2 regions of the Amycolatopsis sp. DSM 110486 genome follow, and region 2 is predicted to be linked to the other one. Evidence: riboswitches for the same ligand, from Rfam matches in the RefSeq annotation. Region 2 holds a riboswitch; the other holds the start of a gene.
What was found. A riboswitch is a leader RNA that binds a small molecule or an ion and turns the genes downstream of it on or off. The one in region 2 is predicted to bind cobalamin.
Positions count from the first base shown of each region.

Region 1: another riboswitch for cobalamin. It lies ahead of K1T34_RS16115 (hypothetical protein); the one in region 2 lies ahead of metE (5-methyltetrahydropteroyltriglutamate--homocysteine S-methyltransferase).

Region 1 is NZ_CP080519.1:3,330,769-3,338,321, forward strand. Features, by position in the region: gene K1T34_RS16105 (ABC transporter ATP-binding protein) at 1-614, opposite strand, end outside; gene K1T34_RS16110 (CbiQ family ECF transporter T component) at 611-1,687, opposite strand; gene K1T34_RS16115 (hypothetical protein) at 1,677-2,321, opposite strand; cobalamin riboswitch at 2,335-2,470, opposite strand; gene K1T34_RS16120 (Gfo/Idh/MocA family protein) at 2,514-3,410, shown strand; gene K1T34_RS16125 (VanZ family protein) at 3,668-4,327, shown strand; gene K1T34_RS16130 (GNAT family N-acetyltransferase) at 4,520-5,263, shown strand; gene arfB (alternative ribosome rescue aminoacyl-tRNA hydrolase ArfB) at 5,260-5,688, opposite strand; gene purM (phosphoribosylformylglycinamidine cyclo-ligase) at 5,724-6,794, opposite strand; gene purF (amidophosphoribosyltransferase) at 6,825-7,553, opposite strand, start outside.
Region 2 is NZ_CP080519.1:6,830,288-6,837,840, reverse strand. Features, by position in the region: gene K1T34_RS33550 (ribonucleotide-diphosphate reductase subunit beta) at 1-960, shown strand, start outside; cobalamin riboswitch at 1,055-1,251, shown strand; gene metE (5-methyltetrahydropteroyltriglutamate--homocysteine S-methyltransferase) at 1,348-3,603, shown strand; gene K1T34_RS33540 (cytochrome P450) at 3,764-5,224, shown strand; gene K1T34_RS33535 (diguanylate cyclase domain-containing protein) at 5,463-7,334, shown strand; gene K1T34_RS33530 (peroxiredoxin) at 7,407-7,553, shown strand, end outside.

The DNA.
Region 1 (7,553 bases), 3.5 Mb from region 2:
ACGCGCTCCATCCGGTGCTCCGCGACGACGACCGTGGTGCCGAGGTCGTGGACCAGCCGCGTGATCGCGGCCAGCACCTCCTCGGCGGCCGTCGGGTCGAGGGCGGACGTCGGCTCGTCCAGCACGAGCACGCGCGGGTGCGCCGTCAGCACGGACCCGATCGCCACGCGCTGCTGCTGTCCGCCCGAAAGCGTCCGAAGTGGACGGTCGCGCAGCTCGGCGATGCCCAGCAGGTCGAGCGTCTCCTCCACGCGCTTGCGCATGACGTCGGGCGCCACGGCCAGCTGCTCCATCGCGTACGCGAGCTCTTCCTCGACGGTGTCCGTGACGAACCCCGCGAGCGGGTCCTGCCCCACGACGCCGACCACGGAGGCCAGCTCACGCGGCGGGTGCGTGGCCGTGTCCAGGCCGTCGACGAGCACACGCCCGGCCAGCGTCCCGCCGGTGAAGTGGGGCACGAGCCCGTTGATTGCGCCGAGAAACGTCGACTTGCCGACCCCCGTGCGTCCGGCCACGAGGCACAGCTCGCCTTCCTCCACCACGAGGTCGACGCCGCGCAGCACCGGTGAGGAAGCTCCGTCATAGGTGACGGTGACCTGTGAAAACTCGATCATCGTGCCACCTGGGCGACCGGCAGCGGCCGCGGCGCGAGCCACGCCGGCAACACCGCGATCAACACGGCCAACGTCGGCAGCAAGGGCAACGTCGGCCAGCTCGGCGGGCTCACCGACGTGGCCAGCTGCGCCGGCGGAGCAGCCAGCAGCAGCCCCGCCGACGCGACTCCGCACAGCACCACCAACGTCTCCGGCAACCGCCACGGATCAGGCCGGTACGCCGTCCGCTGGATCCGCCGCCCGCCCAGCACGAACCCGGCGGACGCCACGGCCAAGCCCGCCACCAGCATCGGCACGCCGAGCCAGCTCGACGACCCGTCGAGCACCCCGTACACCCCGACGGCGACCCCGAACAGCCCCGCGAGGACGCAGGTCGCGATCAGCACGCGCACGCGCTGCGCGAGGTAGCCGCGCCGGCCGTAGCCGCGCGAGTCCATGGCCGCTGCCAGCAGGAGCGAGCGGTCCATCGCGTCCGCGAGCACCGGCACGAAAACCCCCTTCACGAACCTCAGGCCCCGCCCGCGGGCCGCCCGCAGCCGCCGCGCGCGCCGCACTCGCTGCACGCTCTCCACCAGCTGCGGCGCCACCGAAAGCGCCACCGTGACGGCCGTGCTGACCTCGGCCAACGCGCCGGGCACGGCCTTGAGCAGGCGTTTCGGGTTGGCCAACGCGTTGGCGGCGCCGACGCAGAGCACGATCGTGGCGAGCCGCAGCCCGTCGTAGAAGCCGCCGAGCAGCTCCTCGGCCGACGTCGGCCCCAGCAGCTCGATCCCGGCGGCCGCGGCGGGCAGCGGGATCGCCGGCAGCGTGAAGAGCACGTGGCCACCGTCCTCGCCGCCGATGAGGATGCGGAACAGCACGCGTGACACCACGATCACGCCCGCGACCAGCGCGTACACGCGAAAAGCCAGCGCCCACGGCGCGTCGCCCCGGCGGTTCACCACCACGAACCCGGCCACGGCGATCACCAGCGTGAGCAGCAGCGGGTTGGTGGTGCGGCTGGCGGCGACGGCGAGCGCGAGCGCCCACACCCACCACGCGCCCGGGTGCAGAGCCCGCGCGTTACCGGGCAGCACGCCTGCGCCGCAGCCCGACGACCACACCCGCGACGACGAGCACCGCGATCACGACGAGCCCGATCACCAGGCTCCACGGGAAGCCGTTGCCGCCGGGATCCGTAGCCGCGGCCGCGGGAACAGGCGCGTTGGCCTTCCGCACCGGTGCCACCCGCGGCGGCGGATAGTCCTGGAAGGACTTGTTGTGCGCGAACGACCAGCCCTCGAAACTCCCGGCCGGCGGCTTCCAGCCCTGCACGCCGACCTGGCTCGAAGCCCACTTGCCACCGTCGGTCGCCGTCCAGAAGCTCCACGACGCGCTCTCGGGCGGCATCCCCGAGCACGACTGGTCGGCCGGTTTGCCCTCGATCTTGCAGATCAGCGCCAGGCCGTACTTGCCGACGCCCGCGAGGTCGAGGCCCGCGTTCTGCATGGCCGCCACGCCGTCGGCCTGCGGCCCGGGCGCGCAGCGGATCAGGGTGTCGCCGCCGAGATCCTGGAAGTCGACGACCACCGTCACGCCCGTGGCGTCGGGGCAGTACCCCGCGGTGCCCTTCCCGGGCACGGTCGCAGTGGCGGTACTCGCGCCGGACAGACCGGCGGTGACCAGGAGCGCGGCCACGGCAAGGAGCCGGGCAGGGAACAACTGCATCGTTGATGAACCTCGCATCGAGTCGGACCACGGCGGGCGATCCGGCTCACGGCCGCACGGGCGGCCGCTCACGGTTGCGGGTCAGCGCCGGATTCCCACCGGCTTCCCCCGATCGTGGTGTACAGCTGACCGACGTTAACCCACCGGAGGTACCCGCCGGAAGCGGCGCCGGACACACCTACACTTCCGGGCGTGGACGTCGGACAGCTGCGCATCGGCCTCGTCGGAACCGGTCCCTGGGCGACCACGGTGCACGCGCCGGGCCTGACCGAACACCCCGGCACCGAGCTCACCGCCGTGTGGGCGCGCCGCATCACCAGCGCCCGTCCGCTGGCCGAGGCCCACGGAGCCGTCGGCACCGACGATCTCGAGGAGCTGTTCTCGCTGGTCGACGCCCTCGCCTTCGCCGTGCCGCCCGCCGTGCAGGCGGAGATCGCGACGCGCGCGGCCGAGGCCGGCAAGCACCTGATCCTCGAGAAGCCCATCGCCGCCGACCTGGCGAGCGCGCAGCGGCTGGCCGACGCCGTGGACAAAGCCGGCGTCGCGTCGCTCGTGATGCTCACGCTGCGGTTCTCCCAGCAGACGCGCGAGTGGCTCGACGGCCTCGCCGCCTCGGGCGGCTGGCGCGGCGGTGGCGCGCGCTGGCTGTCGGGCGCGCTGCTCGGCGGGCAGTACTCGACCTCGGCCTGGCGCCTCGACGCGTCCGGCGGCGCGCTAGCCGACATCGGCCCGCACGCGTTCGACCTGCTCGACGCCGCCCTCGGCCGCATCACCGACGTGCTCGCGGCCCACCGCGGCCCCGATGACCTGTGGCAGCTGATGTTCGCCCACGAGGGCGGCGCCACGAGCACCGCGACGCTGTCGCTGCGGCTGCCGGTTCAGCCGACCGTCGTCGAGGTCGCGGTCTACGGCGAGCACGGCTACCGGACACTCGGCCGCAAGCCAGGCACCGCCGCGGAGTCCTACACGGCCTTGCTGGACGACTTCGCGGCCATGGTCACGAGTGGAACGACCACGCATCCGTGCGACGTCCACCGTGGCCTGCACCTGTCCGCGCTCATCGAGAAGGCGCGCGAGCTCGCCGGGTAGTACACAGGCTCGAACCCTTGTTTTCCGTTGTGGACAAGGCTTTTCACCAAGTCGGCGAAATCCTTCCACAGGGTTGTCCACAGCATCCACTATGGACGGTCCGCGCCTCGACCGAACCACGGGAAGCCGTTTCGCGCCACCGGAAAGATCACCGAATAGTGCGGCCCGCTGAGCATGCCGACTCGAACCGGCGATGCGAAGGTTGATCTTGGGAAGGCGGGAAGAAACAGTTCAGAGGGGTTCGAGAAGGGAAGCGCATGGGCGCCTTGCTGCGCGCTTTCTGGGGGATCATCCCGATCACGGCCATCGCGCTGCCGTACGCGCTGCTCTGCTGGCCCTTGCTCGCCGCACGGAGGCGGCGAAGAAGCAGCGGCATCAGCCTCGGCCACGCGTCGGCGACCGCGGCCGTCGACGTGACGGCGGTGACGATCGGCGCGCTCGTGCTCTGCCTGGTCATCATGCCCGTCGGCGCCGCTTCGGGGAGCACGCTCGATCTCGTGCCCGGTGCCGACCTCTCCGCCGCGCTGTCCGACGACGGTTCGCTCTGGCAAGTCGTCGGCAACCTGCTGCTCCTGTGTCCGCTGGGCGCGCTCGCGCCGCTGCGCCTGCGCCGGCTGCGGTCGCTCAGCCGGATCGCGCTCACCGCCTTGAGCTCGTCCGTGCTGGTGGAGGCCACGCAGTTCCTCATCCACAGCGGCCGCGTGACCTCGACCGACGACGTGCTGCTCAACACCATCGGCGCCACGCTCGGCGCCGCCCTGACCCGCCGCGGCTGGCGCTACTTCGACGTGGTGCCCGTGGTCGCGATCCCGCAGCAGGTGCGGCGGACCGTCTGCAACGCGCCTGTCCGCCTGCGCGTGCCGCGTTCGGTGTGGGACACGCGCTACGCCGGGATGAGCCACCGCGAACGGCGCTGAGTTAAATCGGTTGCCCCCGCTGGGACACTGAAAGCTCTCGGATCTTCGGACGAAGGAACGCCTATGTTTGCCGCCGCTGCTCGCGACGGCCGAGGTCAGGCCTGACGCGAGCCCGTCAGCCGTCCTTCCCATGCCCTGCCCTTCTCGGCAGCGCGCGTGGGTCTCCTTCGACCCCGAAAGGGATCACCCAGCATGTCCGCCCTTCAGGCGTATGTCCGTGCCACCGCACCCCGAGGCCGTGACGTCGAACGGATCGGCCCGTTCCTCGCGACCTTCTCCCGCACCACCGGCCACCCGATGCTCAACTACGCGATCCCCGACGACGGCGCCGAGCCGTCACCGGCGGAGATCACTGCGCTGACCGAGGCGTACGCGGGCCGCGGCCTGCAGCCCCGGCTGGAGTTCTTCACCGAAGCCGCGCCCGGCCTGGAGAAACTCCTCGTCGCGCGGGGGTACTCGCTCGAGCGGCGCATCCCGCTCATGACCTGCACCCCGGCCGACTTCGTGGACCACCCGGCACCCGCCGGGATCGTGCTCCGTGTTCCCGAGACCGACACCGACCTGCGCAGCCTGCGTTCGGCGCAGAACGTGGCCTTCGGCGCGTCCCCGGAGGTGTCCGACGCGGAGCTGGCGACCACCCGCTCGTTCGGCGATCGCGCCGTGCGCGCCGAGGACACCGCGACGGGCGCGGTGATCGGCGGCGGGTTCGCGCTGGACATCGTGGACGGCGCGGCCGAGATCGCCGGCATCGCCGTCGCCGAGGCCTACCGCCGCCGGGGAATCGCCGCCGCGATCACGGCGCACCTCACCCGCCTGGTCCACGAGCGAGGCGGCCCCACGGCCTTCCTCACCCCGGGCGACCTGGGCATCGCCACGGTCTACCGCCGCGTCGGCTACCAGCCGGCCGGCGAGTGCGTGCACCTGTCGGTGAGCTAGTCGTCGAACCGGCCGCCGCGGCCGCGTTTCACGTCGCTGCGGCGTTTCTTCGCGGCCAGGCGGCGTTCCTTCGAACCCCGGGAGGGTTTGGTGGGACGTCGCTTGGCCGGCGGCGGCGCGGAAGCCTTGAGCAGCAGGTCGGCGAGGCGTTCGCGGGCGGCGTCGCGGTTCTGCAGCTGCGAACGCTGCTCGCTGGCCGCGATGGTGATCACGCCGTCGACCAGGCGACCGGCCAGCCGCGCCACGATCCGTTCGCGCAACGGCTCCGGGATCACCGCCGACCGCGCGACGTCGAACGAGAGCTCCACGCGCGAGTCGGTGGTGTTCACGCCCTGCCCGCCCGGTCCGGACGACCGGGAGAAGCGCTCGCTCAACTCGGCCGCCGGAATCACGAACCGGGAGCCGATCACCACGTCCTCTGCCACGTCGTCCAGTCTTCCAGCCGCGACAACCGCGTTTTCTAGAACCGCGGGTGGTCGCCCGAGAGCACGGCGCGCGGGCCGTCGGGGTTGTCGGCCGGCTGCACGTCGCCGAGGATCCACGCCGGCACGTGGCGCGCGGTCAGCACGGCCAGCGCCCGGTCGACGTCCTCGGCCGACACGATCGCGACCATGCCGACGCCCATGTTGAACGTCTTCTCCAGCTCGGCGCGCTCGACCTTGCCCCGCTGGCCGATCAGGGCGAACACCGGTTCCGGCGTCCACGTGCCGCGCTCCAGCCGTGCGACGAGGCCCCGCGGCATCACGCGCGCGAGGTTCGCCTCGAGGCCGCCGCCGGTGATGTGCGCGAACGTGCGAACCTCGGTCTCGGCGGCCAGCGCCAGGCAGTCCTTGGCGTAGATCTTCGTCGGCTCCAGCAGCTCCTCGCCGAGGGTGCGGCCGAACTCCTCGACGTGCCCTTCGAGCGGCATGCGCGCGATGTCCAGCAGCACGTGGCGGGCCAGCGAGTAGCCGTTGGAGTGCAGGCCCGAGGAACCCATGGCCAGCACGACGTCGCCAGGGCGCACCTTCTCTGGCGTGAGCAGCGCGGACGCCTCGACCACGCCGACGCCGGTGGCCGAGATGTCGTAGTCGTGCTCGCCCATCAGGCCCGGGTGCTCGGCCGTCTCGCCGCCGAGCAGCGCGCAGCCGGCCTGCACGCAGCCCTCGGCGATGCCGCCGACGAGCGCCGCGATCATCTCCGGGACGACCTTGCCGACGGCGATGTAGTCCTGCAGGAACAGCGGCTCGGCGCCGGTCACGACCAGGTCGTCGACGACCATGGCCACCAGGTCGATGCCCACGGTGTCGTGCTTGTCCAGAGCCTGCGCGACCGCGATCTTGGTGCCCACGCCGTCGGTGGACGACGCGAGCACCGGCTCCTTCCACTTGTCGAGCTTGAGCGAGAACAGCCCCGCGAACCCGCCGACGCCACCGCGCACCTCGGGGCGGGTGGCGCGCTCGGCGTGGGGCTTGAGCAGCTCGACGGCCTGGTCACCGGCTTCGATGCTGACACCGGCGGCTGCGTACGTGGCGCTCGTGGACTCGCTCACGGAAGCGGACTCCCTACTGGACAAATCTGACTAGGGACGCCGGACGGCGTCTTCGGCACCGTACCCGGCCGGGCTGACCGGAGTCGCTTTGCCATTGACCGAATCCATGCTTTCCAGCAGGTGCTTGCCGATCAACGCGTCATCCGGCAGGTCGATGGGGTATTCGCCGGAGAAGCACGCGGTGCACAGGCGCGACTTCGGCTGCTCCGAGGCCGCGACCAGGCCGTCGAGCGAGATGTAGCCCAGCGAGTCGGCTCCGATCGAGCGGCGGATGCCGTCGAGGTCGACGCCGTTGGCCACGAGCTCGGCGCGCGAGGCGAAGTCGATGCCGTAGAAGCACGGCCAGCGCACGGGCGGCGAGGCGATCCGCACGTGGACCTCGAGCGCGCCGGCCTCCCGAAGCATGCGCACGAGCGCGCGCTGCGTGTTGCCGCGGACGATCGAATCGTCGACCACGACCAGGCGCTTGCCGCGGATCACGTCGCGCAGCGGGTTGAGCTTCAGCCGGATGCCCAGCTGGCGGATCGTCTGCGACGGCTGGATGAACGTGCGCCCGACGTAGGCGTTTTTCACCAGGCCGGTGCCGTACGGGATACCCGAACCCTGCGCGTAGCCGATCGCGGCCGGCGTGCCGGACTCCGGCACTGGCATGACCAGGTCGGCGTCGGCCGGGTGCTCGCCGGCGAGCCGGCGGCCGATCTCCACGCGCGTGGCGTGCACGCTGCGGCCGGCGATCGTGGTGTCGGGGCGGGCGAGGTA
Region 2 (7,553 bases):
CTGCTGCCCATGAAGTACCGCTGGGCGTGGGACAAGTACCTCGCCGCGTGCAACAACCACTGGATGCCGACCGAGGTCGCCATGCAGGCCGACATCGCGCTGTGGAAGTCGCCCGACGGCCTGACCGAGGACGAGCGCCAGATGCTCAAGCGCAACCTCGGCTTCTTCGCCACCGCGGAGTCGTTGGTGGCCAACAACATCGTGCTCGCGGTGTACCGCCAGATCACCAACCCCGAGTGCCGCCAGTACCTGCTGCGCCAGGCGTTCGAGGAAGCCGTGCACACGCACACCTTCCAGTACATCTGCGAAAGCCTCGGCCTGGTCGAGGGCGAGCTGTTCAACATGTACCGCGAGGTGCCGTCCATCTCCGAGAAGGACGCGTGGGCGCTGAAGTACACGCAGAACCTCGAGAACCCGGACTTCGAGACCGGCACGCAGGAGGCCGACCAGGCGTTCCTGCGCGACCTCGTGGCCTTCTACGTGATCTTCGAGGGCATGTGGTTCTACACCGGCTTCGCGCAGATCCTCTCGCTCGGCCGCCGCAACAAGATGGTCGGCATCGCCGAGCAGTACCAGTACATCCTGCGCGACGAGTCGATCCACCTGAACTTCGGCATCGACTGCATCAACCAGATCAAGATCGAGAACCCGCACCTGTGGACCGAGCAGTTCCAGGCGGAGATCCGGCAGATGCTGACCGACGCGTGCGAGCTGGAAGTCCGCTACGCGCGCGACACCATGCCGCGCGGCATGCTGGGCCTCTCGGCGCAGCTGTGCGAGCAGTACATGCACTTCATCACCGACCGGCGCGCCCAGCAGATCGGCCTCGCGCCGATCTTCGGGGAGACGGAGAACCCGTTCCCGTGGATGTCGGAGGCGATGGACCTGAAGAAGGAGAAGAACTTCTTCGAGACCCGCGTGATCGAGTACCAGTCGGGCGGCGCGCTGGACTGGGACTGATCCCGGACTCTGGGACCGGGGTGCGTCTTGTGCCGCCGGCAACCCCGACCCGCTAGGCTCGGCCACGCCACTGGTTCGCCAGGGCGTGGCCGAGCTTTTTCGGTCGTGCCCCGGTGAGGCAACAGGGAACCCGGTGTGAATCCGGGACTGCCCCGCAGCGGTGAGTGGGAACGAAAGCCGTCACCACGATTTCGTGGTCAAGCACTGGGCGAAGGCCCGGGAAGCGACGGTGAGTAGGCGCGAGCGGTTCGCCCACGAGTCCGAAGACCTGCCCGTGGTACGTGCGCCGACGGCGTGCGTGAGTCCGGGCCCCGTGGGAGCAGGCCTGAGGCGAAACGCGGTTCTCGCGTGCCCGGGCTCGTTGGCGAGCTCGCGAGGAGAGAGCCTGTGACCACCATCGGCACCACCATCCTGGGATACCCGCGCATCGGCCCGGCCCGGGAGCTCAAGCGCGCCCTGGAGCGCTACTGGGCCGGCACCACCGGCGAAGCGGAGTTGCTCGCCACCGGCCGCGAACTTCGCGCACAGACCTGGTCGCGACTGCGCGACGCCGGCCTGGAGTCGATCCCGTCCGGCACGTTCTCCCACTACGACCACGTGCTCGACACCGCCGAGCTGTTCGGCGCGCTGCCGGAGCGCTTCGCGCGCCTCGGCCTCTCACCGCTGGACACGTACTTCGCCGCCGCGCGCGGCGTGCAGGACGAGCCTGCGCTCGAGATGACCAAGTGGTTCGACACCAACTACCACTACCTCGTGCCCGAGCTGGGTCCCGGCTCGCGCTTCACGCTGTCGGGCACGAAGCCGCTCGACGAGGTGCGCGAAGCCCGGGAGTTGGGGATCGAGACGCGGCCGGTACTCGTCGGGCCGGTCACGTTCCTGCTGCTCAGCAAGGCGACACAGCCCGGCTTCGAACCGCTGGAGCTGCTCGACGAGCTGCTGTCCGCCTACGCGGAGCTGCTGGCCGCGCTGAAGGCCGAAGGCGTCGAGTGGGTGCAGCTTGATGAACCGGCGTTCGCCGGTGACCGCACCACGAAGGAGCTCAACGCGCTGACCCGCGCGTACCACGTGCTGGCCAAGGCCGAGGACCGCCCGAAGCTGCTCGTCGCCGGTTACTTCGGCGGACTCGGCCGCGGGCTGGGCGTGCTGGCCCGCTCCCCCATCGAGGCGCTGGCCGTGGACCTCGTCACCGACGCGTCCTTTGTGGACGCTGTGGCCGCGGAAGGCGCGTTGCGCGACAAGGAGGTGCTCGCCGGCGTCGTCGACGGGCGCAACGTGTGGCGCACCGACCCGGACCGAGCGTTGGAACGCGCCGCGCGGCTGGCCGGCACCGCGCAGCACGTGAGCGTCACGACATCGTGCTCGCTGCTGCACGTACCCTACGACGTCGAGGCCGAGAACCTCGATTCACGACTCGGGAGCTGGCTCGCGTTCGCCGACCAGAAGGTCGCCGAGGTCGTGCTGCTCGGGCGGGCGCTGCGCGGCGAAGACGTGGACCTGTCGGCGGCGCGGGCGGCCGTCGCGGACCGCGCGACGAACCCGGCAGACGCGGCCGTGCGGGAGCGGCTGGCGGCGCTGACACCGCAGGACGCCGTGCGTGCACCGTACGAGCAACGGGCGGCCGCGCACCGGGAATCCCTCGGCCTGCCGCCGCTGCCGACCACCACGATCGGCTCGTTCCCGCAGACCACCGACCTCCGCAAGGCCCGCGCCGCGTACCGCGCGGGCACGCTCGACGAACCCGAGTACGTGGCCCAGATGCACGCCGAGATCGACCGAGTGGTGCGGCTGCAGGAGGAGCTGGGCCTCGACGTGCTGGTGCACGGCGAGCCCGAGCGCAACGACATGGTGCAGTACTTCGCCGAGCAGCTCGCCGGGTTCGCCTCGACCGAGCACGGCTGGGTGCAGTCCTACGGCTCGCGCTGCGTCCGCCCGCCGATCCTCTACGGCGACGTCTCGCGCCCGCGGCCGATGACCGTGCCGTGGGCGCGGTACGCGCAAAGCCGCACCACCAAGCCGATCAAGGGCATGCTCACCGGCCCGGTCACGATCCTCGCGTGGTCGTTCGTGCGCGACGACCAGCCGCTCGCCGACACCGCGCTGCAGGTCGCGTTCGCGATCCGCGACGAGGTGACCGACCTCGAAGCCGCGGGCGTGCGCGTGATCCAGGTCGACGAGCCGGCCCTGCGGGAGCTGCTGCCGCTGCGCGCGGCCGGGCACGAGGTCTACTTCGACTGGGCGGTGCGGGCGTTCCGCGTCGCGACGGCCGGAGCCGCCGCGGGCACCCAGATCCACACGCACATGTGCTATTCGGAGTTCGGCGAGGTGCTCTCGGCGATCGACGGCCTCGACGCCGACGTGACCAGCATCGAAGCCGCGCGCTCGAAAATGGAGGTACTCGCCGACCTGTCGGCCGGCGGGTTCGCGCGCGGCGTCGGCCCCGGCGTCTACGACATCCACTCGCCCCGTGTGCCGGGCGTCGAGGAGGTCGCGGACCTGCTGCGCACGGCGGCCGCCGCCGTGCCGGCGCACCGGCTGTGGGTGAACCCCGACTGCGGCCTCAAGACGCGCCGCTACGCCGAGGTGGAGCCCGCCTTGCGCCACCTCGTCGCGGCAGCCCGCCAGGTCCGCGCCGAGCAGGGCTGAGCAACCCCGGGCAACGGTGCCGGGCGGCGCGAACCACCGCCCGGCACCGGATCTTCGTCAAGGATCACCCGGATGGAGCCGGCCAAAGGTATTGTCATTCGGTCAACAGCGCGGCACGGTGGAGGTCGGACCGGGGTTCCGCCAGTGAAGGCAGGTCGCCATGACGAGCGCAGTCGGCAAGGTCGGCAAGGTCGCCGAGAGCCTGCGTGAGCGGGTGCCCACGCTCACGTCGATGCCGCTGCCCCGCACCGTCGACCAGCGCTGGCAGGCGGCCACCTACCCCGTGCGCGAGCTCGCGGCGCCGCCCGCGGGCAGTGGCCTGAAGCCGGTGCTCGGCGACGACGGCCCGCCGGTCGTGGGCCACGCGCTGGAGATGATGCGCTTCGGCCTGGACTTCAGCTTCAGCCGCTACGAGAAGTACGGCCCCGTCTCGTGGATGGGTGGCTTCGGCCGCCGGATCGTCTCGCTGTCCGGCCCCGAGGCCACGCAGATCGCCCTGGTGAACAAGGACAAGGCGTTCTCGCAGGAGGGCTGGAAGTTCTTCATCGAGAAGTTCTTCGACCGCGGCCTCATGCTGCTCGACTTCGGCGAGCACCACCTGCACCGGCGGATCATGCAGAGCGCGTTCACGCGCGAGCGGCTCGTCGGCTACGTCGGGCAGATGGGCCCGGCCCTGCGCGCCGGCGTCGAGGCGTGGCCCGGCGGCACGCGGCCGCGGCTGTACTGGGCGCTCAAGCAGCTCACGCTCGACGTGGCGACGCGCGTGTTCATGGACATGCGCTCGCCCGACGACGCGATGCGGATCAGCCGCGCGTTCGTGAACACCGTGCGCGCGGGCACGGCACTGGTGCGCTACCCCGTGCCCGGCGGCCGCTGGTCCGCGGGCCTGCGCGGCCGGCGGCTGCTGGAGCGCTACTTCGGCGAGACCCTGCCGGAAAAGCGCCGCGCGGGCGGCGACGACCTGTTCGCCGCGCTCTGCACTGCCACCACCGAGGACGGCGACCGGTTCACCGACGCGGACATCGTGAACCACATGATCTTCCTGATGATGGCGGCGCACGACACCACGACCATCACCAGCAGCGCCATGGCCTACTACCTGGCCAAGCACCCGGAGTGGCAGGAACGCGCCCGCGCGGAGTCGCTCGCGCTCGGCGACGACGTGCCGGACATCGAGGCGCTGGAAAGCCTGGAAACGCTCGACCTCGTGATGAAGGAATCGCTGCGGCTGCGGGCCCCGGTGCCGTCGATGGCCCGCAAGACCACAAAGGACACGGAGGTGCTCGGTCACTTCATCCCCGAAGGCACGCTCGTCGGCGTCTCGCCGACGCTGAACCACTTCACCCCCGACTGCTGGACCGACCCGATGCGCTTCGACCCCGAGCGCTTCGCCGAGCCGCGGCGCGAGGACAAATCGCACCGGTTCGCGTGGATGCCCTTCGGCGGCGGTGCGCACAAGTGCATCGGGCTGCACTTCGGCAGCCTCGAGGTCAAGGCGCTGATGCACGAGATGCTGCGGACTTTCCGCTGGTCGGTGCCCCAGGACTACACCGCACGCTGGGACTACGTGTCGTTGCCGGTCCCCGCTGACGGACTGCCGGTGCGCCTCGAATATCGTTGACGGACGCTGCGGGAGGCGGGGAGCCGACGGTGCCGGAGAAACGGAAATCGGACGAACTGAAAAACACGTTCGAGCACTCAAGGTGACATCACGTCACCATTTGTGTACGGGTCATCACTCGTTCAGCCGGTAGACACCCCGTTTCGCGCATGATGCCGTGGCATCACTCACGGCCAACTCATACCTAGTGTGGGTCCATGAACCTTCACACCGGGTCTGAGCTGGCTTTAGTCCGCGCATGAAGAGGTGGAGTGTGCCTGAGCCTGGTGCCGCGCCAGGGTTGGTCGACGTCGCGCGCAAGTTCGCGACGACGCTGACCGACACGAAAGGAGTAACGCTTCCGCCCGCGGAATTGGAGCGTCTCCTGCTCTCCTTCGCCCAGGAGGTCACGGAGTTCGCGACCCCCGCGTACGAAGCCGCAGTCCTGCGCTTCACCACGCTCTTCTCCACCGCCCCGATCGGGATCGCGCTCGCCGATCCCTCCGGCGTGATCATGGAGGTCAACCTCGCGCTGGCCAAGCTGCTCGGCTCGACCCAGGACCGGCTCAGGGGCAAGCACCTCGCCGACCTGGCCGCCACCGAGCACGGCGCCACGCGGATCCGCGCCGGCCTCGAACGCCTCACCACCACCGACATCGGCAAGGTCATCGAGCGCGGCATCCGCCTCGACCACAGCGAGGACGGCGGCCTCACCACCAACGTCACGCTCGCGTGGCTGCCCGGCGACCGGCCCGACACCCACTTCCCGGTGCTGATGGCGGCCGACGCCGACGACCTGCACCTGCTCGGCGAACGCCTGATGCACCAGAACGTGCACGACCCGCTCACGGGTCTGCCGAACTCGCAGGCGTTCACCACCCGCGTCGAGGCCGCGCTCGCCGCGCCGCGCACCGAGCAGATCGCGCTGGTGTACCTCGACCTCGACGGCTTCAAGGTGATCAACGACGGCCTCGGCGCGGGTGTCGGCGACGAGGTGCTGAAAGAGGTCGCGAGCAAGCTGTCGGCGGTCTTCACCGGGCACCACGACGGGTACGTCGCCCGCCTGTCCGGCGACGGGTTCGCCGTGCTGCTGCGCGGCGAGGACCTCACACGGCAGCACGTGGTGAACCTCGTGGACCGCGCGCTGGAGGATCTCAACGAGCCGGTCTACCTGGGTGGCCACGGGATCGGGGTGAGCGCGAGCGTCGGCATCGTCGTGGGCGCGTGCCGCGACGGCGGGCACATCGAGCTGCGCCGGGCCGCGGAGCTCGCGCTGCACCGGGCGAAGGAACACGGCAAGGCGAAGTGGATGTTGTTCGACCCGGACGAGGACGCACGCGACCGCAGCCGCTACCAGCTCGGCGCCGTGATCGCGGGCGCGCTGGAGAACGGTGAGTTCTCCCTGATCTACCAGCCCACGGTGAAGCTCGCGAAGCCCGACGAGATCGCGGCCGTGAACGCCGGCCTGCGCTGGAACCACCCGGAGAAGGGCGAGCTCGACTCCGAGGACTTCTACCCGCTGGCTCAGACCACCGGCATGACGGTGCCGCTCGGCAAGTGGCTGCTCGCCGAGTCGCTGGCGGCCACGGCGCGCTGGCGCGAGCGGTTCGGCGACGCCGCGCCCGACGTCTGCATCCGGCTGCCGAAGCGCCTCGCCGCTGACGACGAGCTCGTGATGCTGGTCAAGGAGCAGCTCGACCGCCACGACCTGCCGGCCCGTGCGCTGCGCCTGTGCACCGACCGCGAGTCGATGTTCGACGACAACGGCGAGGTGCACGACTCCTTCACGGTGCTCGCCGACCTCGGCGCGCAGCTCGTGCTCACGATCTCCGGCTCGGCGGACCTCGAGCTGATCCCCCGCCACAGTCTGCCCATTCGGCACGTCATCCTCAGCGGCCCGGTCGTCGACGCGCTCGCCGACGGCGCCGCGGAGACCGACGTGCGCCACCTGCGTCAGCTGGTCGAGCGCGGCAAGGAGCTCAAGCTGCGCATCGGCGCCGAAGGGGTGCGAAGCGCCGAGCACGCGGCGCGGTTGCGCGAGCTCGGCGTGCTCGCCGCGCGCGGTTCGTTCGTCGCCGATTCGGCCACGGGCGACGAAGTGGACGAGATGATCGAGCGCCACGCCGGCTGACCCGTCCACCTGCGGTGCGGCTCCGAACACCGGGGAGGATCATCTCCCGCGGACCCGACCGAAAGGACCCCGATGGACACCGGCGACCTCGCGCCCGACTTCACCCTCTCCGACGACCAAGGCGACGACCGCACACTGTCGGACTTTCTGACATCCGGCCCCGTCGTGCTGTTCTTCTACCCCGCCGCCATGACGAGCGGCTGCACCGCGGAAAGCTGC